DNA from 3 places in the Nocardia sp. 348MFTsu5.1 genome. Region 1 is predicted to be linked to each of the others. Evidence: riboswitches for the same ligand, from Rfam matches in the RefSeq annotation. Region 1 holds a riboswitch; each other region holds the start of a gene.
What was found. A riboswitch is a leader RNA that binds a small molecule or an ion and turns the genes downstream of it on or off. The one in region 1 is predicted to bind S-adenosylmethionine.
Positions count from the first base shown of each region.

Region 2: another riboswitch for S-adenosylmethionine. It lies ahead of H290_RS0106780 (aminotransferase class V-fold PLP-dependent enzyme); the one in region 1 lies ahead of H290_RS0119910 (ABC transporter substrate-binding protein).
Region 3: another riboswitch for S-adenosylmethionine. It lies ahead of H290_RS0102815 (aminotransferase class V-fold PLP-dependent enzyme); the one in region 1 lies ahead of H290_RS0119910 (ABC transporter substrate-binding protein).

Region 1 is NZ_KB911519.1:106,713-117,151, forward strand. It holds gene H290_RS0119875 (biotin-dependent carboxyltransferase family protein) at 1-293, shown strand, start outside; gene H290_RS0119880 (putative hydro-lyase) at 290-1,078, shown strand; gene H290_RS0119885 (TerD family protein) at 1,177-1,755, shown strand; gene H290_RS0119890 (LLM class flavin-dependent oxidoreductase) at 1,762-2,886, opposite strand; gene H290_RS0119895 (ABC transporter ATP-binding protein) at 2,883-4,505, opposite strand; gene H290_RS0119900 (ABC transporter permease) at 4,505-5,407, opposite strand; gene H290_RS0119905 (ABC transporter permease) at 5,400-6,404, opposite strand; gene H290_RS0119910 (ABC transporter substrate-binding protein) at 6,407-8,020, opposite strand; SAM riboswitch class I at 8,039-8,127, opposite strand; gene H290_RS0119915 (NtaA/DmoA family FMN-dependent monooxygenase) at 8,223-9,626, opposite strand; gene H290_RS0119920 (LLM class flavin-dependent oxidoreductase) at 9,623-10,439, opposite strand, start outside.
Region 2 is NZ_KB911511.1:73,636-84,074, forward strand. It holds gene H290_RS0106750 (zinc-dependent metalloprotease) at 1-624, opposite strand, end outside; gene dacB (D-alanyl-D-alanine carboxypeptidase/D-alanyl-D-alanine-endopeptidase) at 609-1,919, opposite strand; gene H290_RS0106760 (inorganic diphosphatase) at 2,109-2,597, shown strand; gene H290_RS0106765 (MarR family winged helix-turn-helix transcriptional regulator) at 2,697-3,176, opposite strand; gene alc (allantoicase) at 3,326-4,351, shown strand; gene H290_RS0106775 (hypothetical protein) at 4,397-4,891, opposite strand; gene H290_RS0106780 (aminotransferase class V-fold PLP-dependent enzyme) at 4,888-5,697, opposite strand; SAM riboswitch class IV at 5,728-5,843, opposite strand; gene H290_RS0106785 (DedA family protein) at 5,911-6,546, opposite strand; gene H290_RS0106790 (O-succinylhomoserine sulfhydrylase) at 6,602-7,810, opposite strand; gene H290_RS0106795 (rhodanese-like domain-containing protein) at 7,848-8,261, opposite strand; gene H290_RS27990 (DUF4878 domain-containing protein) at 8,258-8,761, opposite strand; gene H290_RS0106805 (FAD-dependent oxidoreductase) at 8,976-10,364, shown strand.
Region 3 is NZ_KB911509.1:589,794-600,232, forward strand. It holds gene H290_RS27650 (helix-turn-helix transcriptional regulator) at 1-1,752, shown strand, start outside; gene H290_RS30065 (hypothetical protein) at 1,758-2,231, opposite strand; gene H290_RS0102805 (alpha/beta fold hydrolase) at 2,428-3,237, shown strand; gene H290_RS0102810 (SpoIIE family protein phosphatase) at 3,234-4,427, shown strand; gene H290_RS0102815 (aminotransferase class V-fold PLP-dependent enzyme) at 4,428-5,627, opposite strand; SAM riboswitch class IV at 5,715-5,827, opposite strand; gene solA (N-methyl-L-tryptophan oxidase) at 6,083-7,213, shown strand; gene H290_RS0102825 (glutathione S-transferase C-terminal domain-containing protein) at 7,216-8,118, shown strand; gene H290_RS0102830 (LLM class flavin-dependent oxidoreductase) at 8,127-9,302, shown strand; gene H290_RS0102835 (GNAT family N-acetyltransferase) at 9,299-10,003, shown strand; gene H290_RS0102840 (DsbA family protein) at 10,083-10,439, opposite strand, start outside.

The DNA of each region.
Region 1 (10,439 bases):
ATGCCCTGGTGCAGACCCGCTGGCAGGCGTCCCATCGGAGCGACCGGGTCGGAATGCGCTTGAGCGGCAAAGCCTCCGGGCTCTCGCATCGCGAATCCGGCCGTCAGCTCCCGAGCGAGGGCATCGTGCGCGGTGCCATCCAGGTACCGCCCAGCGGCGAACCGGTGATCTTCCTGGCCGACCATCCGGTCACCGGTGGATATCCGGTGGTCGCGGTGGTGGTCGACGAGGACGTCGACCTCGCCGCACAGATCCGGCCCGGACAACACATCCACCTGCGGTGGACCCGATGACAGATCCCGCAACGCTGGATCCGGCCTGGGCGCGCACACTGTTTCGCGACGGACTCGTCACCCAGACCGCCGGCTGGGCCCAGGGTTGGACGCAGGCCAATCTCATCGCGCTGCCCCGCGCCGACGCCTACGACTTCCTGCTTTTCGCCCAACGCAACCCGAAGTCCTGCCCCGTTCTCGACGTCATCGACGCCGGTGCGGTGACCGGCCCACTTCTCGGCGAGGACAGCGACATCCGGACCGACGCGCCCCTCTACCGCATCTACCGCGGCGGCGAAATGGTCGATGAGACAAGCGATGCCAGTCCGTGGTGGCGAGATGACCTGGTGTCGTTCCTGATCGGCTGCAGCTTCACCTTCGAAGCCGCACTCATCGAGGCCGGCGTACCGGTGCGTCACATCGAGCAGCAGCGCACCGTGCCGATGTTCCGGACCTCGCGGCGCTGCCGCCCGGCCGGCCGGATCTCCGGCCCGCTGGTGGTGTCGATGCGACCGGTCCCCGCCGAGTTGGTGGCCACCGCAGTTCGGGTGACCTCCCGGTATCCCGCAGTCCACGGCTCGCCGGTCCACATCGGTGATCCCGGCGCCCTCGGGATCTCCGACGTCGGCACACCAGATTTCGGTGACCCCGTCGACATCTTTCCCGGCGAGATTCCGGTGTTCTGGGCGTGTGGTGTCACCCCGCAGGCCGCGATGATGGAATCCCGCCCGGACCTGGCGATCGGCCACGCCCCCGGACACATGGTCATCACCGACAAACGCGACAGCGACTATCTCGTCCCCTGACCGTCCACCCTGCGTGGCAACAAATCCGAACCGACGGACCGCGGCCATCGGTAGGCTGGAATGAACACACGCACGCATGTCGAGCAACGGAGGACACGATGTCAGTCAGCCTGGCCAAGGGTGGAAACGTATCGCTGAGCAAAGAGGCGCCGAACCTCACGGCGGTCAGCGTGGGTCTCGGTTGGGATGTGCGGTCGACAACCGGCGCCGACTACGACCTCGACGCCAGCGCGCTGGGCATCAACTCCGCCAAGCGAGTGGTCAACGATTCGTTTTTCGTGTTCTACAACAACCTTCGCTCGCCCGACGGCGCCATCGAGCACACCGGCGACAACCGGACCGGTGAAGGCGAGGGCGACGACGAATCCATCACCGTCGATCTCCAGGCACTCTCCCCGGACGTCGAGTCGATCATCTTCCCGGTGACCATCCACGACGCGGACTCGCTCAACCAGAGTTTCGGTCAGGTGCATGGTGCCTTCATCCGGGTCGTCGACCGCGCTGACAACCGGGAACTGGCCCGCTACGACCTCAGCGAGGACGCCTCCACCGAAACCGCGATGGTGTTCGGCGAGATCTATCGCCGCGGCGGTGAGTGGAAGTTCCGTGCCATCGGCCAGGGTTACGCCTCGGGTCTCGCCGGCATCGCGCGTGATTATGGCGTGAACATCGGCTAGACGCGGTCAGTTGGTGCGGTATCGGGGCAGCACGCCCGTCCCGAAGTGACGTGCTTCCTCGATGTGGGGATAGCCCGAGAAGATGAACTCCTCGATGCCGACGCTGCGATACTCGTCGATGCGATCGGCGATCTCATCGTGGCTACCGACGAGCGCTGTTCCGGCGCCGCCACGGATCAGACCGATGCCGGCCCACAGGTTGGGCCCGACCACAAGATTGTCGCGGTCACCGCCGTGCAGAGCGAGCATCCGGCGCTGGCCCTCGGATCCGATTGCGGCGAGCTGCTTTTGGCGAGTGGCGATGGTGTCCTGGTCGACATCGGCGATGAGCTCCTCGGCGGCCTGCCAGGCCTGCGCCGCCGTGTCCCGGGCGATCACATGCAGCCGGATTCCCCCGCGGATGGTGCGCCCGACCGCTGCCGCCTCCTGCCGCACCCGCGCGAGCTTCTCCCCGACGGCCGCCGGGGGCTCGCCCCAGGTGAGGAAGACGTCGGCCTGCCGGGCCGCGACACCGATTGCGGCGTCGGAGGATCCGCCCAGGTAGACGTCGGGCAGTGGGACATTCGGGTGACCGGCAAATCCGGATGACTGAAGGCGGTCGACCGTGTAGTACGGACCGTCGACGTGCACCGGTTTGCCCTGACCGACGTCCCTGGCGATCTGCAGGAACTGATCGGCCCGGGCATAGCGCTCGTCCTTGCCGAGCGTGTCACCGAAGGCGCGCTGTTCGGTATCATCGCCGCCCACAACCACATTGAGCAGGATGCGGCCTCCCGACAGCCGATGAAACGTGCTGACCATCTGTGCTGCCAAGACCGGCGCCACCGCTCCGGGCCGGAACGCGACCAGGAACTTCAGCCGCCGGGTCGCCGGAATCAAGGCCGAGGTGACGAGCCACGCGTCTTCGCAGTGACCGCCCGTCGGGGTCAGCACCGCATCGAAGCCGAGTTCATCGACGGTCCGGGCCAGCTCGGTCAGATACTCCAGCGATGCGTCACGATGACCGTCGGCGGCTGCAGCATCGCGCGCGTAACCGCCGGCGATCGACACACCATGCGAGCTCGCGCCGAGTTTCTCGTCGTCACCGCCGGTGGGCAGGAACCAGTGAAACCTGGGCGGGACCGACGTCACCGCAGGGCGACTTTCTTACCCGGAATCGCATCGAGCAGTTCCCGTGTGTATTCGTGTTGGGGATTGTCGAAAACGTCTGCAATCGGCCCGGTTTCGACGATCTGGCCACGACGCATGACAGCTACCCCATCGCTGATCTGGCGGACGACGGCGAGGTCGTGAGAGATGAACAGGTAACTCAGGTCGTAGTCTCGCTGCAACCGCGCCAACAGGTCGAGTATCTGCGCCTGCACCGAGACGTCAAGCGCCGACACCGGCTCATCGAGGACCACCAATTGCGGATTCAGCGCCAGCGCTCTCGCGATCGCGACGCGCTGCCGCTGCCCACCGGACAGCTGGGCCGGATGCCGGGACAGGTACTTGTCTCCGAGTGCCACCTGATCGAGCAGCTCGCGCACCTTTTCGCGGCGCTCACCCGAGGTGCCGACTCCGAACGCCTGTAGCGGCTCGCCGACGATCTTGTCGATCGTCAGCTTGGGATCGAGTGACGCATAGGGATTCTGGTGGACGAGCTGGACCCGGCGGCGCAGCTGGCGTAAGTCCTTGCCGCGCAGCGCGGTGATCGGCGCACCGTCGAATTCAACGACACCCGACGATGCGGTCTCGAGGCGGGCAGCGATCCTGGCAGTGGTCGATTTGCCCGAACCGGATTCGCCGACAAGTGAAAATGTCTGTCCTCGAGGCACATCGAACGTCACGTCGTTGACCGCGGTCAACGCGGCGCCACGCCCGATCCGGAAGGTCTTGGTCAGGTTGCGCACCGACAGCAGCGCAGGGCCTTCGGCCGCCGTGCGAGGTTTGCGTGTGGTCACACCGGATACTGCGGTCATGCTCGGGGCGGCAGCGAGGAGCTTTTGTGTGTACTCGTGCTGCGGATTGGTCAGAACCTGATGGGCCGTACCGGTTTCCACGATGCGGCCTTCACTCATGACCACGATGCGATCGGCGCGGTCGGCCGCGACACCGAGATCGTGCGTGATGAGCAGGACGGCGGCGCCGGTCGCGGCAATCCGTTCGTCGAGATGGTCGAGGATGCGGCGCTGCACGGTCACGTCGAGGGCGCTGGTCGGTTCATCCGCGATGATAAGTTCCGGCTCGCAGGCCAGCGCAATCCCGATCAGAACCCGTTGCCGCTGCCCACCGGAGAGATCTTGTGGATACTGCTTGACGCGCAGCTCCGGATGATCGAGACCCGCCTCGGTCAGGATTCGCAGCGCCTCCACTGCGGCGGTGCGGCGGTTCGCCCGCCCATGGATGCGCAACACCTCACCGACCTGTTCGCCGATCCGCGTCACCGGATTCAGCGAGGTGGTGGGATCCTGCGGCACCAAACCGATGTGCGCACCGCGGATCTTTTCCAGTGCCCGGTCGCTCGCGTTGTCGATGCGGTCACCGTTGAATGTGACCGTGCCGGAGGTGATCTTGCCCGTACCCGACAGCAGGCCGATGACGGCCTGCGCGGTCGTCGACTTGCCGGATCCCGACTCGCCCACGATCGCAACGACTTCGCCGCGCGCGACATCGAGGTCGATCCCATCGACGGCGGTGACGACATCGGGGCCGGAACCGTATTGGACGCGCAGACCGGAGAGCCTGAGCAGAGGTTGCGGATCGGTCATCAGTGTCCATCCCGATTCAGTTGATGTCCGATGCGGTGAGCGGAGAGCACCACCGCAATGATCACGAGACCGGGCAGTGTGGTCATCCACCAGGCGACGGCGAGGTAGTTACGGCCCTCGGCGATCAGCGATCCCCATTCCGGCGTCGGCGGTACCGCACCGAATCCGAGGAAGCTCAGGGCGGACACCGCCAGGATCGCCATACCGAACTCGACTGCCGCCAGCGAGATGACCGGCGCGTACGAGTTGCGCAGGATGTGCCGGAACAGGACGGTGGGCCAGCGGACGCCGGAGGCAAAGGCGGCCTCGACATAGGTGGCCCGACGGACCCGCAGAACTTCCGAGCGCGTCACCCGGGCAAAGCCCGCGACCATTGCAATGCCGACGGCGATGGCGACGTTGATCGTCCCGAAGCCGAGTGCGGTCACCAGGGCCAGCGACAGCAGCAGTGCCGGGATCGACAGCATGACATCGACGAGCCTCATCAATCCGGCGTCGAGGATGCCGCCGATGGCTCCCGAGACCAGACCCACCAGGGTACCGACGACCAGAGCGATACCTACCGCCACCAGTGTTGCGGTCAAAGACAGTCCGGACCCGTGTACCACTCGGGTGTAGACGTCGCGGCCGATGTTGTCGGTACCGAACCAGTGCTGAAGGCTCGGTGCCTGGAACTTGTCGGCCGGTACACCCTTCAGCGGGTCGCCACTGGCGAAGACCGAGGGGAACAGCGCGAAGCCGATCACGAGGAGCACCACGATGACCGACAGTGCCAGCACCGCATTCTTCAGGACGGCACGGATACCGAACCGGCGCGGCGCCGGATGCTGTTCGATCTCGAGACTCGTTGGCGCGGCTTCGGCGTCGCGGATCTCGTTCTCGGCGAGTATGAGGTCAGACATGTGCGGCCTCCACATCGGTTCGGCCCGCGGCCGTCTTTTCCGGTTCCGGGGACTTCTTCTTCCGGGTGTTCCCGACGATCCGCGGATCGATGAGCGGATACAGCAGGTCGACGATGAGGTTCACCAGGACGAACACGAGCGTCGACATCACGACGATGCCCAGCACCACCGGAATGTCTTGGGCCATCACCGATGTCTGCGTGAGCCGACCGACGCCCGCCCGGGAGAAGACCGTCTCCACGACAACCGCGCCGGCCAGTAGATTTCCGATGAGCACACCCGCGATGGTCAGCGCCGGAATGCTGGCCAGCCGCACGACATGGTGCGTCACGACCCGAAACCTGCTGGCTCCCTTGGCCTGAGCTGTTTCGACATAGGGTTGCCGCCAGGTGGTACCCATACTCGACGCCAGCACCTGCGCGAGCACCGCGCCGGTGGGGATCGCCAGCGTGAGCGCCGGCAGCACCAGGCTGGAGAAGCCCTTGTCGCCGAATGCCGGAAAAATGTGCAGGTTGAACGAAAACACCTGCAACAGCATCAGACCGACCCAAAAAGTCGGAATCGCGACACCGAGTGGTGGCAGCGCCTGCAACGCGGTGCGCAGCCACTGCGCCCGGCTGTAGGTGGTCGCGAACGCGATGAGCGAACCGAACAGCACGGCGAGCACCAATGCTCCGACCGCCAACTGCAGCGTGCTCGGCAGCGCGTCCGCGATCGCGGTGGTCACCGGCTGCCCCGTCGAGATCGAGGTACCGAAGTCGCCACGGACGGCGTGAGACAGGGAGGTCCAATACTGCGACAGAAGCGACTGGTCCAAGCCGTAGCGGGCCTGCAGGTCCGCTACGGCTTGCTGATCCACCGGCGATGCCGAATTACCCTGCACCGCAATGCTGACCGGGTCAGACGGCAGGATGAACAGGATCCCGAAGGCGATGGTGAACGACGCCCAGAGAACGCCGATCGCCTGCAGCACCCTCAATCCGACATACCGGTACATGATCAGTTCCCGGAGATCCAGGTGTCGTAGAACGCCAGTCTCGCGGATGCATCGAACTTCACGTCCTGGGTATGCGTGGCCGCGCCGATGACCTGTGACAACTCGACGGTCGGGAGCCACAGACCGTTCGAGATGATCTGCTCCTGGGCGGTGGCCAGCAATGCATCACGCTGGGCCTTATCGGTCGCGGCCAGCTGGCCGGTCAATGCATCGTCGAGTGCGGGGATCGGGCCGCGATGGTTCAGGTTGCGGCCGGTGAGTCCGAAGCTGGTGCGCAGGATGTCACCATCGGCGCGCGTTGCGTTGTAGTACACCGCGTCGTAGTCGCCACTGCCCTGCAGGGCTGTGAACTCCGGAGTGGAGACGAGTCCGAGTTTCAGATCGATACCGACGGCCTTGAGCTGCTGCTGGACCAGTTCGAGGATCGCCTGGTTACCGGCGAAGACGGCGCTGAAGGTGAGGGTGAACGAGAGCTTCTGGCCGTCCTTCTCACGGATGCCGTCACTGCCTTCGACCCAACCTGCGGCATCGAGGATGGACTTCGCCTTCTCCTGATCGAACGTCACGTCAGAAGAAAGATCCTTGTACCCGGGGGTGTTTGCCGCGAGCGCGCTGGTTGCAACCTTGAAGTCGGAGTTCAGCACGGTGTCGATGAGCTCTTGCCGATTGATCGCCGGAATGATCGCCTGCCGCACCGCGGGGTCCGTCAGGACACCGCGGGTGACGTTCGGCTGGAATCCGAAGGTCACCCCCGGGTTCGGCGTGGTGAGGATCTGGCCGCCGGCCGCCTCGATCTGCGGGGCATCCTGGGGCAGCGCGTCACTGACCGCGTCGAGCTGATCGGAAGCCAACGATCCGGTGCGCACACCCGATTCGGGGATAACCGTGAAGTCGATGCGGTCGAGGTACGCGTCGCCGGTGTGACTGAAGACGGGAGAGCTCCAGTTGTAGCCGACCCGCTTGGCCAGGGAGACCGACCGGTCCTGCTGCCAATCCGCGTACGTGAACGGTCCACTGCCGATGTTGGTACCGGTGCAGCGCTCCTCAGCGGTCTTCGCGACGGTGGCGTCGGCCTGCAGACCCAGCTGCGAGGTCGACGTCGCCTGCAGGAACTGGGCGTTGGGTGAGCTGAAGTCCACCTGAGCGGTCAGCGGGTCGACGACGGTCGTACCGGTGTAGCCGGAGAGATAGCTACCCGCCAGAGCGGCCTTGGCCGCACCGAGGGCGATGATGGCGTCGAAGTTCTTCTTGACCGAATCAGCCGTCACCGGGGTGCCGTCACTGAAGGTGACGCCATCCTTGAGGTGGAAGGTGAACGACTTGGCGTCGGGGCTGATGTCCCAGCTCTGCGCCAGCCAGGGGGTGATCTCGCCCGTCTCCGGATTCTGGTCGGTCAGCGAATCCACCACCTGGCGGGTGACGTAGATCGTCTGGTTGCTGCCGCCCTGCGTCGGATCCGAGCAAGTCGGAGCCTGGGACAGCCCGTACCGCAACGTGCCGCCCGGCTGTGCGGGACCGGCGTCGCCATCGGTGCCCGATGCATCGGAGCCACAGGCACTGAGCAGCGAGGCTGACATCAGTGTGGCGCCGACCACGGCGAGTAGCGGGCGGGACATACGTGCCTTCATTCGTTTCCTCCATTGATCCTGGCGGTAGCACCCGCCGCTGAGGCGGGTTGCTGCGGCGTCCTGAAGCCAGGTCTCTCGGCCGCTCTGGATGGTCGTGAGTCTACGGCGGGCCCGCAACCAACTGTCAATTCATCGACAGCGATAAACCGTTGCGTACCAGCGTCTTCGGTAAAAATCAGACGAGTTAAAACTAGCCCGCCTCAGCGTCGGCGCCGACGCTGTGATGTCTCGATCGCACCGGCGGCAGCTCCAGGTGTTCGCGCAGTGTGCTGCCGGTGTAGCGGGTCCGGTAGGCCCCGCGTTCCTGCAGCTCGGGGATCAGGAGATCGACGATGTCATCGAGACCACCCGGGACGATGTACGGCGAGATGTTGAGCCCGTCGATGGCACCGCTGCGCACGAAATGGATGAGTCGTTCGGCCACCTGGGCGGGTGTTCCGATCCAGCCACTGCGGGCCGAGGTCTCGATCGCCAGTTGCCGGATCGACAGGTTCTTTGCCTCGGCGAGCGCCCGCCACTGCGCAGCGATCGCGTGCGGGTCCTTGCCGTCGCGTGCAGCACCGCGGGTGACCGAGATCGGCGCGGCCACCGGGTCGTCCGTCGGCAGTGGTCCGTCGGGGTCCAGGTGCGAGAGATCACGACCCCACACCTGCTCCACCAGGGACAAAGCGGTGGCGCCGCTGTACTGGCCCTCACGGACCCAGCGAAGCTTGTCCTCGACCTCCGACTCCTTCTCCGCGAGCACGACCTCGCTGCCGGGAAGGATCCGCAGCTCCCCCGCCGCTCGGCCGGCTGCACGCAGCCGGCTTCGCATGTCGGTGGCAAAGGCGAGCGCGTCGTCGAAATCGCTACCGTGCGCGGAGAAGATCACGTCGGCATAGTTCGCACCGAAGTCACGACCCTGCGAGGAGTCGCCGGCCTGGAACAGCACCGGGTGGCCTTGCCGACTCCGCGGAAGCGTGGGCCTCAAGGAGATGTCGAACTGCGAACTCGACTGGGAGACATGGTTGATCGCGCCCTCACGTGACCATCGCGCCGAGTCGGCATCGGCGATCGCGTCGTCGGACCATCCGTCCCAGATCGCCCGGGCCGTGTCGATGAACTCGCCGGCGCGCTGGTAGCGCAGCGCGTGGTCGAGGAAACCGCCGCGCCGGAAGTTCTCACCGGTCCAGGCGTTGTCGGTGGTGACGACGTTCCAGCCGGCCCGTCCACCGGACAACAGGTCCAGACCCGAGAGACGACGCGCAAGGTCGGCGGGTTCGTTGTATGTCGAGTTCTGGGTGGCAACCAGACCGATCTTGCTGGTGATGCCGGCGAGCGCAGCAAGTTGCGTGATCGCGTCGGGACGTCCGGCGATGTCGAGATCGAGGATCTTGCCCTGCTGCTCACGCAATCGCAGGCCTTCACCGAGGAAGAACGCGTCGAACAGTCCACGTTCGGCTGTCAGCGCCACGCGTCGGAAGGTCTCGAAATCGATCTGCGATGCGCTCGCCGGATCGGACCAGATCGTGTTGTGGTTCACGCCCTGGAAGAACACCCCGAAGTGGACGTTGGCGTCCGGGCGGGCGTAATCGTTCGAAGAACTCCTGGTCATTGCGCTCCCAACAGGTTTGCCGGACGGTCGAGTCCGAGGTGATCGCGCAGGGTGGCCCCGATCAGAGGGCGCGACACGACGCCGCTCTCGATGAGGGGCGGCAGCACCGAGCGCGTAAGGGTACGCAGGTCCTCGTCGAGGACCAGCGGATGGATCCGGGCTCCGTCGGCGACATCGGCGAGCGAGGTCAGCGCAGCGACCAGTTCCGTCGGCGTTCCGCTGAAACCGAAGCTTCCGGCGGGGAGGTCGTGCGGCGTGTGGGCATCGAGGTCGGCGATCCGCTGTGCGGCGGTCGCGGTGTCGAGGTCGATCGCGACGTACACGTCGACGATCACCCTCGCGGCGCCGGCTGTTCGGGCATCTTCGACGGCGGCCCGGATCTCGGCCGGCGACGTGCCCGAGACGATGGCCACGTCGATCAGGTCGGCAGGCACCTCACCGGGGCGACCGAAGACCACAACCCGGCCCTGTGGTGGCCGGGGAACAATCGATGGGCCCTTGACCGAGAAGTTCTCCCCTTCGAAGTCGACGTAGTGGAGTTTGGTGCGGTCGAGGAACCGTCCGGTCGCATGATCACGTATCACGGCGTCGTCGTCCCAGGAGTCCCACAGAGCCTGCGCCACCCGGACCGAATCACGCTGATCTGCTGCATATTTCGACTCTGACGGCACCGGCACACCGAAGGCGGCGGCAGCCTCGGGTTCCGGACTTCTCGCCGTGATCCAGCCGGCGCGACCACGCGACGCGTAATCGAGCGTCGCGAGCTGCGAGGAGGTGTGGAACGGTTCGGCGAAGGTTGTCGAGATCACCGGC
Region 2 (10,439 bases), on a different contig from region 1:
GCTGCGCAGCGCGGCGGTGATCCGACCGACCATCTCACCTGTGGACTCGGCGTCCTCAGACGTGAGCTCCTCGACATTCGACTGCATGTAGTCACGTAGCCACGGGTTCGCCGAGAACTGCACCCGGTGGGTCACCTCGTGCAGGCAGACCCAGAGCCGGAAGTCCGCCGGAACCACCCGCAACCCACGCTCGACCGCGATGATGTTGGGGGTGACGAGCATGAGCACTCCGTCATTGCCACTGATCGGGTCCGGTGTGAACGGGTCGTACTGACCCAGGATCGCGCCTGACAACAGTGCCAGCAGTCCACCGGCCTGCACACCCGCGATCCGGCCCATCAGCCCGTGGTCTTCGTCGGGTTCGTCGGAATCGAGCATCGCCGACAACGACAGCGCCGCGGCTTCGATCCATTCACCGCGGTCGAGGACCCGGGCCGCGGGCACCGGAAGTCCATCGGCCAGACCGGTGATCTCCCGTACCGGCGCCTCCGAGGCCATCGCCGACGCCGCGAGCTCATTGCGGGCGGCCTCTGCGGTGTACGCGGTGGTCAACGGACCCGGCCGGGCGATCTTCTTACCCACCGTCGCGGCCAGGCTCCAGTCGATGCTCATCGACAACCGCATTCCCGCAGGGCCACAGCAACGGCGTCAAGCGCGGGCCTGGCCTCCGTCGGACCTGTTCCGTTGGACATCAAGGCAAAACTCAGCACGCGACCTTCTCTCGTCTGCACAACACCGGCCAACGCGCTGGCGACCGTCAGTGTTCCGGTCTTGGCACGAATCCATCCGGCGCCGCTGGAGTTCTCGAGAACAAAACGCTCCGAGAGGGTTCCGGTGGCACCCGCCACGGGCAGCATGTCCAGGAGTGGCCGCAGTTTCGGCTGCGCCGTCCCGGCTCCTGCCACGAGCACCTTGTCGAGCAATCCGGCCGAGACCCGATTGCCCTCGGACAGACCGCTGACATCCTCGAACACCGCGCCATTCAGGTTGAACCCGTTGTCGCTCAGGGTCTTTCGGACCGCATCGATGCCTCCGGCCAGTGAGGGCCGGCCGCCGATGGCCTTGGCGATCTCGATGGACACGGTCTCGGCGAGCACGTTGTCGCTGGCGCGCATCATGTCTCCGAGTCTGGTCAGCAGCGGCGTCGATGTCACGGAGGCGATCACCGGGGCGCCGGCCGGTGCGGTTCCCGAGCTCACCGGGTTGTCGACGCCGAGTGCAGCGGCCAGGGCCGATCCGGCAGCCAACGCCGGTGTCGCGGTCCGTGGCGAATCGATCTCCAATGGCTCCACGCGCCCGGAATCGGCGATGAGTGCTTCGATCGGCGTGATGTTGCCTCCGGCGATGTCGACCGGGTCCCAGCTCGCCGCCATCGTCGGGCCGGTGAAGGCGCTGGTGTCGACTGCCACCGAGGTGACATCGATTCCCGCTTTCTTGATCTGATCGGCCAGCGCGGCGATCCGCGGAGCGTCGGTGAAGAACGTCTCCTCGCCTTCCGGCTGCACGGACAGCGTCGGGTCGCCGGCGCCCACCAGGATCACCTGCCCGCCGCTACCGGCGACCACGGTGGTGGTGATTCGCTGATCATGCGGCAGCGCAAGCAATGCGGCCGAAGCGGTGAGGATCTTGATCGTCGACGCCGGCACCATCTGCTGGTTCGGGGTCTGCGACCACAGCGTCTGCCCGGTGATCGCATCGGAGACCTCGCCCGACAGGTCTCCCAGCCCCGGGTTCGCCAGCGCCTCGGCCAGACCCACGCTGATCCCGGCCGTCGTCGGCATCGGCGCATCGGCGGCCACCGGGTTGACCCGCGGGACCAGCGAGACCGGAGACGGCTGCGCCGAGGCACCCGCGGGGACACTGTCGGCCCGCTCGTCGACACGAAATGCGATGACCAGCACGATCGCTGCCACGATGATCAGCACAACAACGGGAAGTAGCGTCCACAAAAGCCCTTTACGTCTTCGCGAACTGCCTGGCACCAAATACCTCCGGTCGAAGTTCTTGCCGCTCGCGGCGGGCCCAGGTCTCCACAGTATCGTTGAGTCGATTTGCTGACCGGCTAGCCAGCACACATTCAGTGGGCAAGAACATACGAGGAGTACAACGTGGACTTCGACGTCACGATTGAGATCCCCAAGGGACAACGCAACAAGTACGAAGTGGACCACGAGACGGGCAAGATCTATCTCGACCGGTACCTGTACACATCGATGGGTTACCCCGCCGACTACGGCTACATCGACAACACCCTCGGCGAGGACGGCGACCCCTTGGACGCCATGGTCCTGCTCCCCGAGTCGGTGTACCCCGGCGTGATCGTCCGGGCCCGCATCATCGGCATGTTCCGCATGACCGATGAGGCCGGTGGCGACGACAAGCTGCTCGCGGTGCCCGCCGGCGACGTCCGCTGGGATCACATCCAGGACATCGGCGACGTCTCCGACTTCGAACTCGGTGCGATTGCTCACTTCTTCGAGCATTACAAGGACCTCGAGCCCGGCAAAGAGGTCCAGGCCGGCGGCTGGACCGGCAAGGCCGACGCCGAGAAGGTCGCACAGGAGGCCATCGACCGCCTCGCTGCACAGCCGCACTGACGCGGACGGAATCGGGGCTGATCAGCCTCGCGAGAAAGGCCCGGCCCGCATCTGCGAGGCCGGGCCTTTTCGTTCCAGGGACTCAGCCGTTCGGAGAGCTCAGCCCTTGCCGCTGCCGGCGGGCATGGCGTTGTACTCGATCAGGCTGCGCTCCGCGGCATCGACGTATCGCCCGAGCAGCCTGGTCAACGTGTCCAAGTCGCCGTCGTCCCAGTCCGACAGCATCTTCTGCAACTCCTCCGAGCGGCGGATCTTGAGTTCGGCGACCCGCTTCGCACCGGATTCGGTCACCACGAGGATCGTCGCCCGGCCGTCATTCGGGTCGGCTTCGCGCCGGACATATCCGAGCTTGACCAGTTGCGCGACATGCCGGCTGATCGTCGAAGGGTCGCTGAACAATGCCTCGGCGAGCTCGCCGGAGCGCGCCGGAGCCTCATTCAGGCGGAACAAGCAGTGATACGCTGCCGTTTCGACGACTTTGTCGGCGGTACGCCACCGGGTGGTCGCCAACCGCTCACGGATCCGCAACTGCCTCGCAAGGACCTCCATGAAGTCCACAATCTGATCGTCTCGCGACATAATCCTTCTCAAATTCAACGAGTTTCTGTGTGCAACTAGTTGTCACGTGAAAGTATGGCCCGCGCCACAGTGCTTATGCAACATCGGTGCCGGGAAGATCGGTTCAGCCGAGTCGCACCCAGCCTGCCGGACCACTAGCCTAGGAAGTCGTGACTCCATCGCCGCCGAACTCGCGCCCCCATTTCACTTCGATGCCCGACCTTGCTCTACGCGCTCTCGGCGGAGCGGTCCTCTGGACCAACGACGACCTCTTCGCAGAGTCCCAGAACCTCATCAAGACGCCCGACGCCGAGTATCAACCGGCGACGTTCGGACACAAGGGCCAGATCTACGACGGTTGGGAAACCCGGCGTCGACGGGAAGCCGGTGTCGACCAGGCGATCATCCGCCTCGGGGTTCCCGGCGTCATCTACGGCGTGGTGGTCGACACCTCCTGGTTCGTCGGTAACTATCCGCCGTACATCTCGGTGGAAGCCGCTGCAGTCGAAGGCATTCCGACCACGGACGAGCTTCTCGAGGACACCAAGTGGCAGACGATCGTCGACCGCGTCGCGGTGAACGGTGATACCCGCAACCCGTTCCGGGTGGATTCCAAGGAACGTTTCACCCACGTACGGCTGTCGATCCATCCCGATGGTGGCGTGGCCCGGTTCCGGGTGCACGGTCGTGGCGTCCCCGATCCGAAGTTCTTGTCGTACGGCCACTTCGACCTCGCCGCGCTCGAGAACGGCGGCATGATCACCGCTTGCTCCAACATGTTCTACGGCTCGCCGAACAATCTGCTGATGCCCGGTCGGGCCCGCACGATGGGCGAAGGCTGGGAGACCTCCCGCCGCCGCGATGACGGAAATGACTGGGTCCAGGTGAAATTGGCCGGCGAGTCGACGATCGGCCTGGCCGAACTCGACACCAGCTACTTCCTCGGCAATGCGCCGGGGTCAGCGATGATTCGTGGCCGCGACGGCGACGACGGTGAATGGTTCGAGGTCTTGGGGCGCTCGCCACTGCAGCCCGACACCCGCCACCGGTTCCTGGTCGAGACCGATCGGCCGATGACCGAGGCGCGCCTCGACATCTTCCCGGACGGAGGCATGGCCCGGCTACGGCTCTACGGTTCATTGACCGAGAGCGCCCGGGCCGAGATCATCGATCGCTGGGAGAACGGCGAGAGCTGATGCGCCCACCCCTGCCACGCCCCGGATGCGGCGTGGCGGGGGGAATCAGGCTGCGGCGGCCCGTTCGAGCAGTCCGGGCAGCACCTTCTCGGCGATGAGCTGGGCCGAGCCTGCGCCCTGTCCCTGATCCAGGGGACGCAGGATGACCGCGTCTGCGACCTCTGCGGCGTAGATGTCGAGGATCAGCGTGAGCAGGCCATTGGCAGTGCCCACATAGCGAACGGTGTCACCGAACCGCGACTCCCCCAGACGCAGGAGCTCGGCGCGAGCGGTGGCCGCATCGTCGGCGATCACCACGTCGATCTCCAACGCCACCACCAGGTCGGCGGGATCGTCGCCCAGTTCCTGCCAGCCGGCACGCAGCGCAGCGCGTTCCTTGATGCCACCCCTCAGTTCCGGCTGGCGGATCCGGCGGACCACCGAACTCGGTGCCTCGGTCGGACGGGGCCCACTCCAGGCGAGCGGATGGTCGTCGCCGTCAATGGCAACCAGCAGCTCCGGACGCGTTCGGGGAGCTTGGGCGCGTCGGTTTTCGGTCATGACTTCTCCTGCTCAAAAACGTTCTCTGCGAGTGAGTTCAGTTGCCTGGCGAGCTCGTCGATGCCGGTTCCGGCATCCCAGCGGAGGACGACGGGCCGGCGATGGCCCGACACGGCCAGCGAGGCGATGCCCACTCGGTCGCGGGCATCTGTCCACAGGTGCAACCGGCGGATTCCGGGAAGCCGATCGATCTCGGCATCGAGCCAGTCGGAGCAGGCCTGCTCATGGAGCCCGACCCATTCGTAGCCGAGGTCGGAGACCAGCTGCCGGGGTGGAAGGACGATGTTGATCTCGGGCGCGGCGTCGTCACTTTCCGCGAGCCAGTCGGAACGACCGACGACAACGGCCGGTCCGGCCGCGGACGGTCCGGACAACACCAGGTAGTCGATGCCGTGGCTGGTGAGATTGACTGCGCGCCGGGAGACGATGTCACTGCCGTCGACCAGGAGGCGCGCACCGCGACGATGAGCGATCGCGGCCAACGCAGGCAGCGGCAATACCTCACCGGTGGCCGGTGCCACCGCAGGCACGATCACGAGGGCCGCCGGCCGGCGTGCGAGTTCGCTGTCCACGGCGGCCAGGGTGGTCGTCAGATCGATCTGCGCGGGCACCACGCGGCGAGAAGGGGCTGCAGTGGTGGCGAGGTCGGCAGTCAGATCGAGGGTCAGGATTTCGCCGGGCGCCGCGGCGGCGACCAGTGCGACGGCCTCGGGGTAATCGGCCGCGAAAAGAACCCGGTCGGTCGGGCGGGCCTTCACAAATCGCGCGATTTCTTCCCTGAAATCACTGGTGGAGGTGCTTGTCACCCGCCATCCCTTCGGAACAGGACTCTGGGGAGTCCGCGCTTGCCGCCGTCCGAACAGACCGCGGCCAGGTTGTCACCCGGAGCACCCCGCCGCGAAAGGAGGGTTGCCGGTCAGCAAGCCGGGGCTTGTCGCTGACACTCATCACCTACAACCACATTGCCGGGCCGCTGATTTCCATGTCAACTATCAAGCCTTTTAAACGCGGCATGAATGTTAATCCGTGCTGGCAGCGGTGTTTTGTGATCTGTTCCGGTTCCTCCACCACCGAAAGCCGAAGTAGCCGGCCAGCGAGACACCGGCGGCGAGCGCCAGATAGAACAGCAGATTCGCACCGACCGTCTCACCGAGTGCATAACCGGTCACACACACGACGATCACCCAGAAAACGCCGCCGACGACGTTTGCGAAGAGATATTGGCGGGTGGGCATCTGGCTCATCCCGGCCACGAACGGGGTGACCGTGCGGACGTATCCGATCCAGCGCGCTCCGACGACCGTGGCGACCCCACCGTCGCGGATGAGTGCCTCGGCGCGTGCCCAGCGTTCCTCCCCGACCCAGCCACCGAATCGGGACCCGGTGATGCGGCTACCGGATCGGCGCCCGAACCAGTAGCCCGTCGAGTCCCCCATGACCGCCGCAACGCAGGCACCGACGATCAGCCAGCCGATGTTGGTGTCGCCGATGGCCGCTGCCACCGAACCGGCCAGCATGACGGTCTCACCGGGCAACACCAGCCCGAGGAGCAGCGCGGCCTCCCCGTAGACCACCCCGAACACGACGAGATACACCGCCCAGGGCGGTGTCGACTGCACGATCGAGATGACCCAATCAGCGAGAGAGTGAAGCATGTGCGCTCCAATCTCTCCTGCCCGGCCAGCGTTCGGCGGGCATTTCTATGCCCGGTTAGAGGGCCTGATCCAAATCCTTCAACAGATCGTCGACACCTTCTAGTCCCACCGACAGACGCACCAGCGAATCGGACAAACCGATCGCCGCCCGGCCTTCGGGCCCCATCGCGCGATGGGTCGTCGTGGCCGGGTGGGTGATCAACGACTTCGAGTCCCCGAGATTGTTCGAGATGTCGACGATCTTCAGTCCGTCGAGCAATTCGAATGCGCGGGCCTTGCCGGATACCGGACCGTTGTCGGCGAGTTCGAACGTCACCACGGTGCCGGCGCCCGACATCTGCTTCTTTGCAAGTTCGTGCTGTGGATGTGATTCCAGGAACGAATACCTCACCGAGGCAACCCGAGAATCGGCTTCCAGGAACTCGGCGATGCGCAGAGCCGAGGCGGTCGAATGGTCCACCCGCAGCCGCATCGTCTCGAGGCCCTTGAGCAGCGTCCAGGCGTTGAACGGACTCAACGCCGGCCCGGTGTGCCGCATCAGCGTCTGCACCGGTCCGTCGATGTACTCCTTGGTACCGAGTACCGCTCCGCCCATCACACGGCCCTGTCCATCGATGTGCTTGGTGCCCGAGTACACGATCACATCGGCACCGAGTTCGAGTCCACTCTGGAGCAGCGGGGTGGCAAAGACGTTGTCCAGCACCACTTTCGCACCGGCCGCGTGTGCGAGTTCGCAGACGCGCTCCACGTCGACCAGGGTCTGCATCGGGTTGGACGGGGTCTCGAAGAACACCGCGTCGGTCGGCTTCGACAGTGCCTGTTCCCACTGCTCGAGGTCTTCGCCGTCGACGAAGACGGTCTCGACGCCCCAGCGCGGAAGGATCTCGTTGCACACCACAAAGCACGAACCGAACAGGCTGCGTGCGGCGACGAGCCGGTCACCGGCCTTGAGCAGGGCCCCGAGTGCCACGAATACCGCTGCCATACCGCTGGCCGTGGCAAAGCATGCCTCCGCGCCCTCGAGCTGACGGAGTCGCTCCTGGAACATGGCGACGGTCGGGTTGCCGTACCGGGAGTAGACGAATCGTTCATCTTCGCCGGTGAACGCGCGCTCCGCGGCGGCCGCGGACGAGTACACGTACCCCGAGGTCAGGTACATGGCTTCCGAGGTCTCCTCGAAGCCGGACCGCATGAGTCCCCCACGCACGGCGAGGGTGTCGGGCGAAAGCCCCTCGGGCAGGTTGGCGTTCAACTGATCCTCCATAGCGCGGTGTTGATCCTGATTGTGAATGTGATTGTGGTCACGATTGGCGCCATGGCAGGCCGGTTGCCTTCCATCCGACCGCACCGCGATGTCCGGCGGGGTCGATGGCACCCTCGAATCCGTCGAGAACGTTGTATGCCTTGGCGACCCCGTCTGCGGTCGCGGCCTCGGCGGCACCGATCGAGCGCTGGCCCGAGCGACACAGAAAAACCACCTGCTGATCGTCGGAGACCCCCGCTTCGCGCAGCTGCCCGACGAAGTCAGTATTGCGGGCACCGTCAGGGAAGCTGACCCACTCGATGAAGACCGTCTTCTTGGAGACTCCGGACAGGTCCGGCACGCCCACGTAGCTCCACTCGGCCTGGGTTCGACAGTCCACCAGCACCGACGTCGGATCCTCGGTCAGGATCTTCCAGGCCTCTTGCGGGGTCAGGTCGCCTGCGTAGCTCATGCGCACACCTTCCAATTGCCGTTCTCGTTGACCAGAACGATAGGGGTGATCTTGGTTTCGCTCTTGTGTTCCCGGTACCAGTGAACGTTGGCAGTGGCCCGATCGCCGTTGACGACGGTCTCCGAGATGTTGCTCACCTCGATCTTGCCGTCGGCATCACGCGCGTCGCGGTTCTCGGAGGTGAACTCCTCCTGGGTCGGGAAGTCGGCGGAATCGAGTTCGGCGGAACAGAAAACGGCGCGGTAGCTCGCGTAGTTGATCGCGTTCTGCGCCGTGTAATAGTCGTTGACGGCGTGGGTCACCCGCGCCTGGTCCGTCAGACGGTCCTCCGCCGGCCGCAATACCTGCATGAGAACGATCGCGACCAGGACAAGGACCATGATCGCGACCGCCACGAGAAACGGCCAGAGGGTGCGTCGCTCATCGTCGAAAACTTCTGCTTCTGCCTTCTTGCCCCCAGCCGACCGCTCGCGCCCGGCTCCGGAGTCACTACCTACCATGGCCGCGAGCTTATCGCCCGTATTTGCCCGACCTGCCACCAGCGTGAGACGGTGGACTCGATATTTGGGCAGGCAATCCTTACTTGACCGCCCACCAAACAGCCATTTTTGGTTCCGGCCAGGTCCAGCGCCTACCGTGGGGTGAAAGTAGCCACACCAGGTCGCGTCAGTGACGCCCGCCTGAACTATCCGCACGAGAAAGCAACTGCGACTCATGAGCGATCAGAACCGCCCGCTTCGCGTGGCCATCATCGGTGCCGGCCCCGCCGGCATCTATGCCGCCGACGCCTTGATGAAGTCGGACAAAGCCAAAGACCGTGGTGTCTCGATCGACCTGTTCGAGCGGATGCCTGCCCCATTCGGCCTGATCCGGTACGGCGTGGCCCCCGATCATCCGCGGATCAAGGGCATCATCACCGCTCTGCACAAGGTCCTCGACAAGCCCCAGATCCGGTTGATCGGCAACGTCAACTACGGCAGCGACATCGCTCTCGAGGATCTGCAGTCGATGTACGACGCCGTGATCTTCTCCACCGGCGCCACCGACGACCGGGCGATGAACCTGCCCGGCATCGAACTCGACGGCTCCTACGGTGCCGCACAGTTCGTCGCCTGGTACGACGGACATCCCGACTTCCCGCGCACCTGGCCGCTGGAAGCGGAGAAGGTCGCCGTCATCGGCGTCGGCAACGTCGCCCTCGACGTCGCACGCGTACTCGCCAAGACCGGCGACGAACTGCTGCCCACCGAGATCCCCGCCAACGTCTACGACGGCCTCAAAGCCAACAAGGCCGTCGAAGTCCACGTCTTCGGACGCCGCGGACCTGCCCAGGCCAAGTTCACCCCGCTCGAACTCAAGGAACTCGATCACTCCCCGACGATCGACGTGATCGTCAACCCCGAAGACATCGACTACGACGAGGGCTCCACCGTCGCGCGCCGGTCCTCGAAGATCACCGACCAGGTCGCCACGATCATCGAGCAGTACGCGATCCGCGACCCCAAGGGCCGCCCGCACAAGCTGTACCTGCACTTCTTCGAATCCCCCACCGAAATCCTCGGCGAAGACGGCAAGGTCGTCGGTCTGCGGACCGAGCGGACCGAACTCGACGGCACCGGCAACGTCAGGGGCACCGGCAACTTCACCGACTGGGACCTGGGCGCGGTCTACCGGGCCGTGGGTTACCTGTCCGACAACGTGCCGCAGGTCCCGTTCGACGATCAGGCCGGTGTCATCCCCAACGAGTCCGGTCGCATCTTCGACCAGGGCTCACACATGACCGGTATGTACACCACCGGCTGGATCAAGCGCGGCCCCGTCGGGCTCATCGGTCACACCAAGGGCGATGCCAACGAAACCGTCGACTGCCTGCTCGATGACATGCACGCCGGCAAACTCCTCGAACCCGCCCAGGCGGGCGAGGACGCCATCATCAAGTACCTCGACGCCAAGAACATCGCCTACACCACCTGGGACGGCTGGTACCGCCTCGACGAGCACGAACGCGCACTCGGTGCCGCCGAAGGCCGCGAGCGCGTCAAGGTCGTCGAACGCGACGAGATGCTCGCCGCCTCCGAACCCCACAAGGTAGAAAAGGGCTGAGGCCCCCACCAACCAAAATCCGCTCCACGTACTCGCGAACGCTCCTGGCGCAACAGGAGCACATGCGAGTACGTG
Region 3 (10,439 bases), on a different contig from region 1:
ACCGGACTGATCGATGGCCCGGCCGAATGGAGTGAGCGGGTGTATTCGGCCGCGGTCGGTGTCATCGGGCATCAACGGCGGTATGAGATCGAGAGTTCGTTGCTTGCAAACAGACTGGAGCAGGGGCCGCTGTCCGGACCTCTGGCGCTGCAGTTGGCCTCTCATGGGATCGCCGACCCGCAGCTGGTTCCCACATTGCTCGATGCGGCCGCGGGGGCCAAGCCGACACAGGCAACGGCGTTCTATGATGCCGCGGCCCGGATCAGCAGCGAGACCGTCCGGACCCGGCTACTCGCCGCTGAATCCCGGGCCTGCGCAGGCGATCTCACCGGGGCGACGCGCACCGTGGATTCCCTGTGGGACAACCTGTCAGACGGCACCCGTCCACTCGCGGTCAGAATTGTCGCGTCCGCCTCGGCAATTCGCGGAAATGCAAGGCGCGCATCCGAACTGTATTGCTGGCTGGCTCACACCTCCGGCGTCGACGACGTGATGGCGGCGGCGGTGCACGTGTCGATCGGCAACACCGCTGCGGGGCGCAAGGCGCTCGAAGATTCAGGGGCTCCGGCACAGAACCCACCACACACCCGCGCCGCCGTTGATCGACTCGTCCTCGAGGGATTGGTGGAGTCCATCGACGCGCCGGCGTCGAATGCCCTCAACACGTTGATGCGCGCGTCCGCGCTCGAACGGGGAACGGCCGCGACGACCACTCCGGACAGGTCCGCCGCGATGGCCGCCACCTTGGCCATCCACCTGGGTAAGTTGCCGAAGGCGCGTGCGGTTCTGGCGCAACATTCGGTTGACGACATCCCGCCGCTGCATCGGGTCCGGCATCAGCTCCTGCTCGCGTGGGTGACCCTGTTCGAGGGTGACGTGGCGGCAGCATCAGCGCAGCTGGACCGGCTGGGACAATCCACGATGCATCTTCGCGATCAGCTCAGTCGAGGCGGACTCCGGGTGGCACTGGCCCGGCGGTCCGGCGATTTCGGCGAGTTGCGCAGCGCCTGGGAAGCCGTGCAAGAACCGCTGAGCGAGTACTCGGTGGATCTGTGCGGCCTCTTGCCGATCGGCGAAATATGGGTGGCCGCCGCACGTCTGCAGGTTCTCGACGAGTTGGCTCCGACCCTCGAACAGTTGCAGGAGCTGTTGTCGAACCTCGGCAATCCACCATCGTGGTCGGCATCGATGCACTGGTACGGCGTGCATGCCGCGATCGCCGGCGACTCTCCGTCCGAACTGGTTCCGCATGCGCAAGCGCTCGCCGAGGCCGCCCGGACCAGTCCCTATGCGGCCACGCTGGCACGTGCCGGACGGGTCTGGATCCACATGCTCGGCGGGAACATCGATCCGGCCGATGTCGAGACGGCCGCCCGCGGGCTCGCCGACGTCGGTCACAGCTGGGACGGGTCGCGCCTGGCCAGCCAGGCAGCCCTCTACTCGTCGGACTCCCGGGTGGCCTCGACGATGCTGCAGTTGGCCCGATCCCTGCGGACGCACCAGAACCCCGTCACCGAGACCAGCGATGCGCCGGCACCGCAATCTCCGGCGGCACAGCTGAGCGAGCGTGAACGTGAGGTCGTGTCATTGCTGTTGCTCGGCATCACCTACAAGGACATCGGCGACCGGCTGTTCATCTCCGCCAAGACCGTCGAGCATCACGTCGCCCGCATTCGACGCCGGATCGGCGCGAACAGTCGCGCGGAGATGTTGTCGGTGTTGCGAGCGATGCAGGCTGATTCAGAACCCTGATGAGCTCACGAGAGAAGGCGGCCCGCGTCGTCGCGATCCTCGGACGCGGCGGCCTGGATCTGAAACCGAATTTCGTCGGTCATCCTGGATCTCATCAGACCGATCTGAAGTACCAGCGACACGTCTCCGTGGATGTGGGCACCATCGACAGCCAGCTCGAGCAGTCCCCCGCGCTCCGCCGAAATCGCGTCACAGAACCCATCGGTGACCACGGCCGGGACGACGTCAGCAGACAGCTCGTCGAACCCGCGCACGACCTGCCCGACCACATCGGTGACCGGGAAGACCGACTTGACCTCGGCCACCACCGTGACAGCGATGCCCGCGATGAGGGTGATGGACGATCCCGGAGTCAACGGTTCAACGACGCCGTCCTGGACCAGCCGGGCACGTCCGAGGCTCACCCCGGAGAACAGCTCGTCAACAGTCCTCGGACCGGATTCGCAGACCCAGGTCGCGATCGCACTCGCCTTAGCCATAGATGCCCCATCGATTGTCAGCGGTTCGCATCTTCAAAATTACGACCACCGACCACGGTCGGGCACGAGTAGCGGACTACTCGATTTCTGAGGCGGCAATACCCGGTATCCCGATGATGGTGGCTTCTGGTGGACCCCACCTGGGGTTTTGTTCACCAAAATCCACCGAATTCGCAGAAGTGCGAGAATGAAACACGTGGATACCCGTGCGAAGAACAATGTGAAGGTCGTCGGCCGCGAGGACGGCCCGACGATCATGCTGGCCCATGGTTTCGGATGCGATCAAAGTATGTGGCGTCGGGTGACCGAGCGGTTGGTGTCGGACCACCAGGTGGTTCTGTTCGATCATGTCGGTGCCGGTGCCTCGGACCCCGCCGCGTGGGATGCCGAGCGCTATTCGACCCTCGATGCATATGCGCAGGACGTCCTGGACATCGTGGCGGAACTGGATCTGCATGACGTGGTGTTCGTTGGCCACTCCGTCGCGGCGATGATCGGTGTGCTCGCCGTCGCCGAGGATCCCAGCCGGTTCGCCGAACTGGTGTTGCTGACCCCGTCGCCGCGTTACCTCGACGATGAGTCCGATGGTTACAAGGGCGGATTCACGCGCGCCGACATCGATGAACTCGTCGAATCCCTGGAGAGCAACTATCTCGGGTGGTCGGCGGCGATGGCGCCGAACATCGTGGGCAACCCCGACCGACCAGAACTCGGCGGCGAGTTGACCGACGCCTTCTGCCGGACGGACCCAGCGAGAGCGCTCGCGTTCGCCCGCGCCACGTTCTTGTCCGACAACCGGTCCGACCTTGCGCGCGTCACGGTGCCCACCCTCGTGATCGAGTGCGCACGCGACTCCCTGGCCCCGCGCCATGTCGGCGCCTACGTACATGAACAGATCGCCGGCAGCGAACTCGTCACGCTCGACGCCGGTGGTCACTGCCCCCAGCTCAGCCACCCCGAGCCAACCACAGATGCCATCGTTGCCTTCGTCGACCGACTTCGATGAGCAAGTCGCACAGCGACATCTCATCGCAGAACGTACTCGACGAAAGTCTGGAAGACCTGTACGAGAATGCACCGTGCGGCTATTTCTCGACATGGCCGGACGGGCGCATCGCGAAGATCAACACCACCCTCACGACGTGGCTGGGGTATGACCGACAGTCCCTGCTGGGCAGACCTGTCACCGATCTGCTCACCGCCGGTGGCCGGATTCACTACGAAACCCACTTCGCGCCACTGGTACAGCTCGAGGGCGTACTGAGCGGAATCACCGTCGATCTCGTCGCGGCAGACGGTCGCCGGCTACCGGTTTTCGTCACCGCGAACGTGAAGGCCGGTGCGGACGGAACCGCCGCGCTCATCCGCATCACGGTTCAGGATGCACGTGACCGGCGCGAGTACGAGAAACAGTTGCTCGAGGCACGTCGTCACGCCGAACAGGAACGTGCGCGAGTGGAGGTGCTCGCCACGACCCTGCAGCGCTCACTGCTCCCGCCCTCGCTCCTGCCTCCGGAAGGCATGGACGCAGCGGCCTACTATCACGCGGCATCAATTTATGACGTCGGCGGCGATTTCTACGACATGTTCGCCCTGTCGGATCGCAAGTCCGGTTTCTTCCTCGGTGACGTGTGTGGAAAAGGAGCCAGTGCAGCAGCGGTGACCTCGCTGACCCGCTACACGCTGCGCGCCGCCGCCGTGTACAACGACGATCCGATTGCTGTTCTGCACAACCTGCACACCGTGCTGCACGAGAATCACCACGAGGACGACCCGCGTTTCTGCACAGTGATATTCGGTGTGCTCACCCGCCGCGACAACGGATTCGATGTCGAACTCGCGAGCGGAGGACATCCGCCGGCCCTGTTGCTCACCGCCGCCGGCGAAGCCCAATATCTGAGTACCGAGGGCGGGCAACTCGTCGGTATCCTCCACGATCCCAAGTTCGTCTCGACACACGTTCACCTGGCACCCGGTGACACGCTCTTGCTCTACACCGACGGACTGACCGAGGCGAGGATCGGACCAGGCCCGGAGAGGTACGACGACAACGGCGCACTGCTCGAGTTCGCGGCGGCGCACGCGCCGACCTCCGCCGAGCAGATCGTCAAGGATTTTAACGCGTTGCTCGACAGTTTCGGCGCCGGACTGGAAGACGACACCGCCCTCATGGCGCTGGGTGTGCCGCTCAGATAGTCACAGAGCGCGAAGGGCCGCCAGGAGAAGGTCCACGTCGGCAGAACTCGAGCCGAGGCCCAGACTTGCCCGCACAGCACCTGATCCGTGGCCCAGCCGGTCCAGGAGCGGGTGCGCGCAGAATCGCCCGTCGCGCACACCGATGCCGTATTCCGCCGACAGGTGGGCCGCGACCTCGGCGGCCTGATGACCGTCGACAACAAAGCTGACCACGCCGACGGCATCGGTGCTGTCGGCGAAGATCTTCAGCGTGTGCACGCCGGGGATCTCGGACAGTCCATCGCGCAATTGCTCTGTGAGCGTTGCCTCATGGGAAACCACAGCATCCCCGAGGGACTCGATTTCGACGCACGCGGCGGCAAGCGCTGCCGCTCCCAGGACGTTGGGCGAGCCGCCTTCATGGCGGGCCGGCGCGGGCGCCCACTTCACGTCGTCAGCGGTCACGTTGAGCACCGCACCGCCACCGGCCAGGTACGGATCTGCCGCATCCAGCCAATCCCGAAGTCCGACAAGTACTCCGGACCCGAATGGTGCGTAGGTCTTGTGCCCCGAGAATGCGAGGTAGTCGATTCCGGTGGCGGTGATGTCGACCCGGCGGTGCGGAACCAATTGCGCACCGTCGACTGCGATCCGGGCACCGTGGCGGTGCGCGATCTCCGCCAGCTCACCGATCGGCAAGATCTCACCGGTGACGTTGGACGCGCCGGTGACCGCGAGCAGGACTGCGCGGGTGTCTTTGAGCGCGGTCTCCACCCGACTGATCGTCGCGGCCAACGTATTCGCGCCACGGACGACATGAACGTCATTCCACGGCAACAGGTTTGAGTGGTGCTCCAGGTCGAGCACCACCACCTTTCCCGGCACACAACGAGCCAGCAGGTTCAGGGAGTCGGTGGTGTTCCGCGTGAAGATCAGACAGTGCTCGTTGCCGGCACCAACAAAGTCCGCAACCTGCCCTCGGGCGGTTTCGTAGGCCTTGGTGGTCACCTGGGATGCGTATCCGGCACCCCGGTGGACGCTCGAATAGGTCTGCAGCAGCTGCGAGATCCTCTCGACGACGCTGCACAATGCCGGCGCACTCGCCGCGTAGTCGAAGTTGACGTATCGAGTGGTCGAGCCGTCCCTCAGCGGTGCCTGTGTGTCCGAACCCTCAATCGCAGCAAGGGCTTTGACGGAATGATCAAGTGTTGTAGTGCTCATATCTCACACCTCTTCCGGTGTCAGGGATACCGCACGCACTGAGGAACGAACCTGCCGATACGGCAGTTCGACAACTCGGACGTGTGGGGTCCGCGCTTGCCTGCTCGGGATCGAACAGGCCAGGTCCTCACCCGGAGCACCCCGCCGCGAAGGAGGGTTGCTGACCAGCAAGCCGGGGCTATGCGCTGGCACTCATGACCGACGCTGACGCTAACAGACTTTCCCGGCTCAAGTCCAGATACGAATCAATTAACTTCCCGGTGATCGAAACCCCACTCAGTCATCGGCTTTAAGCCGACCCGTGAGTATCGTTCTGTCAACAGTTGAAGTTCAGAGCCCGAGCATGCCCTCTCCCCGGCCGCTCGTATTTCTCGGTCGGCCACTCGTCGACGTTTCGAACTCCAAGCGGCGGCTTCCTCGAAGCGCCGCACGAACAAGAGAGCAGGCCGATCCGCATGAGCGCGACACGTGTCGACACCGTGGTGGTCGGTGGCGGTGCGATGGGTTCGGCCGCAGCCTGGCAACTTGCCCGCCGTGGCGTGGAGACCGTTCTGCTGGAACGCTTTTCACCGGGCCACACAAACGGGGCATCGCACGGCGCTTCGCGGATCTTCCGTACGTCGTACGCGGACCGCACCTACGTCGAGTTGGCCCGCGAGGCCGAAAGGCTCTGGACGGAACTCGAGCACGAGTCGGGGTCTGACCTGCTCACGGTCACCGGCGGCGTCGACCAGGGCGCGGCCACTCACCTCGCCGGCATCGCCGGCACCCTCGCCGAACTGGGGCTCCCCCATCAGTGGCTCGATGCCGCCGAGGCCGCGCAGCGTTGGCCCGGAATCACCTTCGCCGGCCGCGCGTTGTACTACCCCAACAGCGGTCGACTGCATGCCGACGATGCCGTGCACGCACTGCAGCGCAGCGCGGCCGCTGGTGGAGCAGAAGTCCGACACGAATCGCGGGTGATATCCATCGACGTCAGGGACGACAATTCGGTCTTCGTCCGCACCGACGATCACGAGTATGTGGCTCGCCGGGTGGTCGTCGCGGCCGGCGCATGGGCATCAAAGCTGTTGACCGGCATCGCGCCACTGCCCGCGATCACCGTCACCCAGGAGCAGCCCGCACACTTTGTACCGCGCGATCCGGACGCCAGTTGGCCCAGCTTCGGAATCCTGCACGATCCGGATGGACCCGATGCACCCGAGTTCGGTGGCGTGTACGGATTGTCCTCAGGTGCCGAAGGTGTCAAGGTCGGCTTCCACGGAACCGGTCCAATTGTCGACCCCGATCGCCGCGATTTCACGGCCGAACCACGGCAACTCGCGGCCCTACAGGACTACGTCCGGCGCTGGGTGCCGGGCGTGGACGCCGACGCTCTGACCCCGATCAGCTGCACGTACGCCACCACACCCGACTCCAACTTTGTCATCGACCGGTCCGGTCCGGTTGTTGTCGCGGCCGGATTCTCCGGGCACGGCTTCAAGTTCGTCCCGGCCATCGGCCGCCTCCTCGCCGACCTCACCGTCGACAAGGACGCGCCCGCACTGTTTTCGTTCCGTTCCCACTCCGCAGAGAAGGTTGTTTGAACATGTCGAACTACGCCAGTCCAGTCGATACCGAAACCTACGGCGAGTACACGATCACTCGCGCGCCGGACGACACCCGCCCCGTGTACCGATTCACGGGTCGCATCAGCGATGACGGTTCCACGCCCTATCCGGCCGAATCCGGGCGCTATCACGTCTATTCCGGGTGGTTCTGCCCCTGGGCGCAGCGCGTCACGCTCGTGATCGAATTGGCGGGCCTGTCCGATCTGGTGAGTGTCAGCTACGTCGCCGGTGGTCGCGACGCCCGCGGCTGGGGCTTCCGTGAAAGTACCGGCCCCGACCCGGTCAACGGCTTCACGCTGCTGCGCGATGCCTACAACGCGACCGAACCCGGCTTCGACGGCCACGTTTCGGTTCCGACCCTGTGGGACCGCACCACCAAGCAGGTGGTGAGCAACACGTTCGACACGCTCGACGCCGATCTCGCGACGCAGTTCCGAGGTCAGGTCACCAGCGAGTTCGACCTCTACCCGGAGAACCTGCGTGCGCAGATCGACGAGCTGGAGGCGTGGTTGCGTGCCACCGTCAACAGCACCGCCAACGTCGCCACCGGCACCGGTCCGGCCGCCGAAGAAGCGGCAACCACGGTGTTCGGGGCGTACTCCGAACTCGACAGCCGATTGGCCGACAGCCGATTCCTGCTGGGCGACAACGTGACCCTGGCCGATGTCCGGCTCTGGGTGACGCTGGTCCGTCACGACGCCGCCGCCGCCAGGACCGGGACCCGGCGCCTCTCGGACTTCCCGAACCTGTGGCGCTACGCCCGAGACCTGTACTCCTTGGACGCATTCCGCGTCACCACCGATTTCACATCCTTCGGTGCATCAGACGCCGTGGTCGACGACTGGAAGTCGCCGATCACGTCATCCGCATCAGCCCACTAGGAGTTCGGATGGCTGCGCCCATTCCATTGTCGGTCCTCGACCTTCTGCCACGTTCGGCCGGGTCGGACAACACCACCGCTTTACGCAACACGATCGACCTCGCCCAGCGCACGGAGCAATTCGGATACGCCCGGTACTGGTTCGCCGAGCACCACCTGAACCCCGGGGTCATCGGTTCGTCGCCCGCCGTGGAGATCGCACTGATCGCCGGATCCACTTCGACGATCCGATTGGGTTCGGCCGGAGTGCAATTCGGTCATCGGACGCCGCTCGCAACGGTCGAGGAGTTCGGCCTGATCAATGCCCTGTACCCGGGCCGCCTCGACCTCGGGATCGGACGGTCGTTCTCCCGGCCCGAACCCGCGTCAGGTGTGGAGTCAGGATCGGTGACCGAAGCAGCTGCGAAGAACTACCTCGCAGCACGCGGTGGCGGCGCGCACACCGAAGACACCTACACGTCCAACGGGCTGTTGATCCCCAAGCAGTACAACACCGCCGGCATCGTGACGAGTCAGGCGATCACCCACCTGCTCGACCTGCTCCAGCAGCCCGGCGCGTACGCACCCGGCTACGACAAGCAGATCTCCGAGGTGCTCGCGCTCCTCGACGGAACCTACGTCAGTTCGCAAGGACTTCCCGCCCACGCCGCACCGGGCGAGGATTCCGATGTACAGGTCTGGATCCTGGGAGCTTCCGGCGGTTCGAGCGCCGCGGTGGCCGGCGCCAAGGGTTTGCGTTTTGTCGCCAGCTATCACCACAGCCCGAGTACCGTCATCGACGCGGTAGAGGCCTACCGCGCCGCATTCCAACCGTCCGCCGATGTCCCGGAACCGTACGTGGCAGTGTCGGTGGACGCGGTGGCCGCCGAAACCGATGATGAGGCAATCGAATTGGCCAGCGGCTACGCACCCTGGGTCCGAAGTATCCGCCGCGGCGAGGGCGCCATCCCGTTCCCGTCTCCGGCAGAAGCTGCTGCCTTCGATTGGACGGACGACGACCGCGAGCTGGTGCGCGACCGGGTTCTGACGCAGTTTGTCGGATCTCCGGCCACCGTCGCCGACAAACTCGAAGTGCTCCGCGATGCCACCGGCGCCGCCGAGATCTCGATCACGACCATCACCCACGACCACGAGGCACGGGTGCGCTCATACGAACTCATCTCGAAAGAATGGAACGGCAGATGACAGCGCAGACCACACCCGATACCGATGTCCTCGACAATGCCATGTGGGAGAGCATGATCGGCGCTCACCTGCATCTGAGTGAGGGCACCACCCGGGCGCGCCGTTACCTTCCGACGATCTCGCCATTTGTGGGCGTCGGCGACCTGAGCGATCAACAGACCTGGGCCGACCTCGTCGAATTGATCGGTCCCGGAGAGCAGGTCGCATTGCCGGTGGAGGTGTCCAACCTGCCCGACGGCTGGGAGGTTGTGACGAGCGGCCCGGGCGTTCAGATGGTTGCCACCGAAACACTGAGGCCACGGCCCGAACCCGAGGCGATAGTGCTTGGGGCAGAAGACGTTCCCGAGATGCTCGAGCTGATCGACCGCACCAAGCCCGGCCCCTTCGCCCCCGAAACCTACCGACTGGGAACCTATCTCGGCATCCGCCGTGAGGGCCGGCTCATCGCGATGGCCGGTGAGCGTCTCCATCCACCGGGGTGGACCGAGATCAGCGCGGTGTGTACCGACGCAGAATACCGCGGCGAGGGCCTGGCAACCCGACTGGTTCTGGCTGTCGCCCACGGGATCTACGCCCGCGGCGAGACTCCGTTCCTACACGCCGCAGCGAACAACACCAACGCGATCGAACTCTACAAACACCTAGGCTTCCGGCTGCGGACCAACATCACCTTCACGGTGGTCCAGTCCCCCGGCCTCTGATCCCGGTACCGCGCACACCCCGTCGACACAGACGGCGCCTTCAGAGTCGCCGACGAGTTCGAACGGGGTGTGCGGGGTTTCAGGCATTGGTGGACTCTTCTGCCCGGACCTTGTCGAGCACTCCGGTGAACGTCTCTGCCGACTGTGCGCCGGAGACGCCGTACTTGCCGTTGATGACGAAGAACGGGACACCCGAAATGCCGTACGCGCGAGCCTGATTGATGTCGGCATCCACCGCGTCGGCGTACTCACCGGATTCCAGAACCTTCAGCACCGCGTCCCGGTCGAGTCCCACGTCCGCGGCGAGATCGGCGAGGTCTTCGCTGCGGCCCACGTGACGGCCCTGCTCGAAGTACGCCTGGAACAACCGCTCCGCATACTCGAGTTGCTTGCCCTGCGCCTTGGCGTAGTGCAGGACCTGATGTGCCTTGAGCGT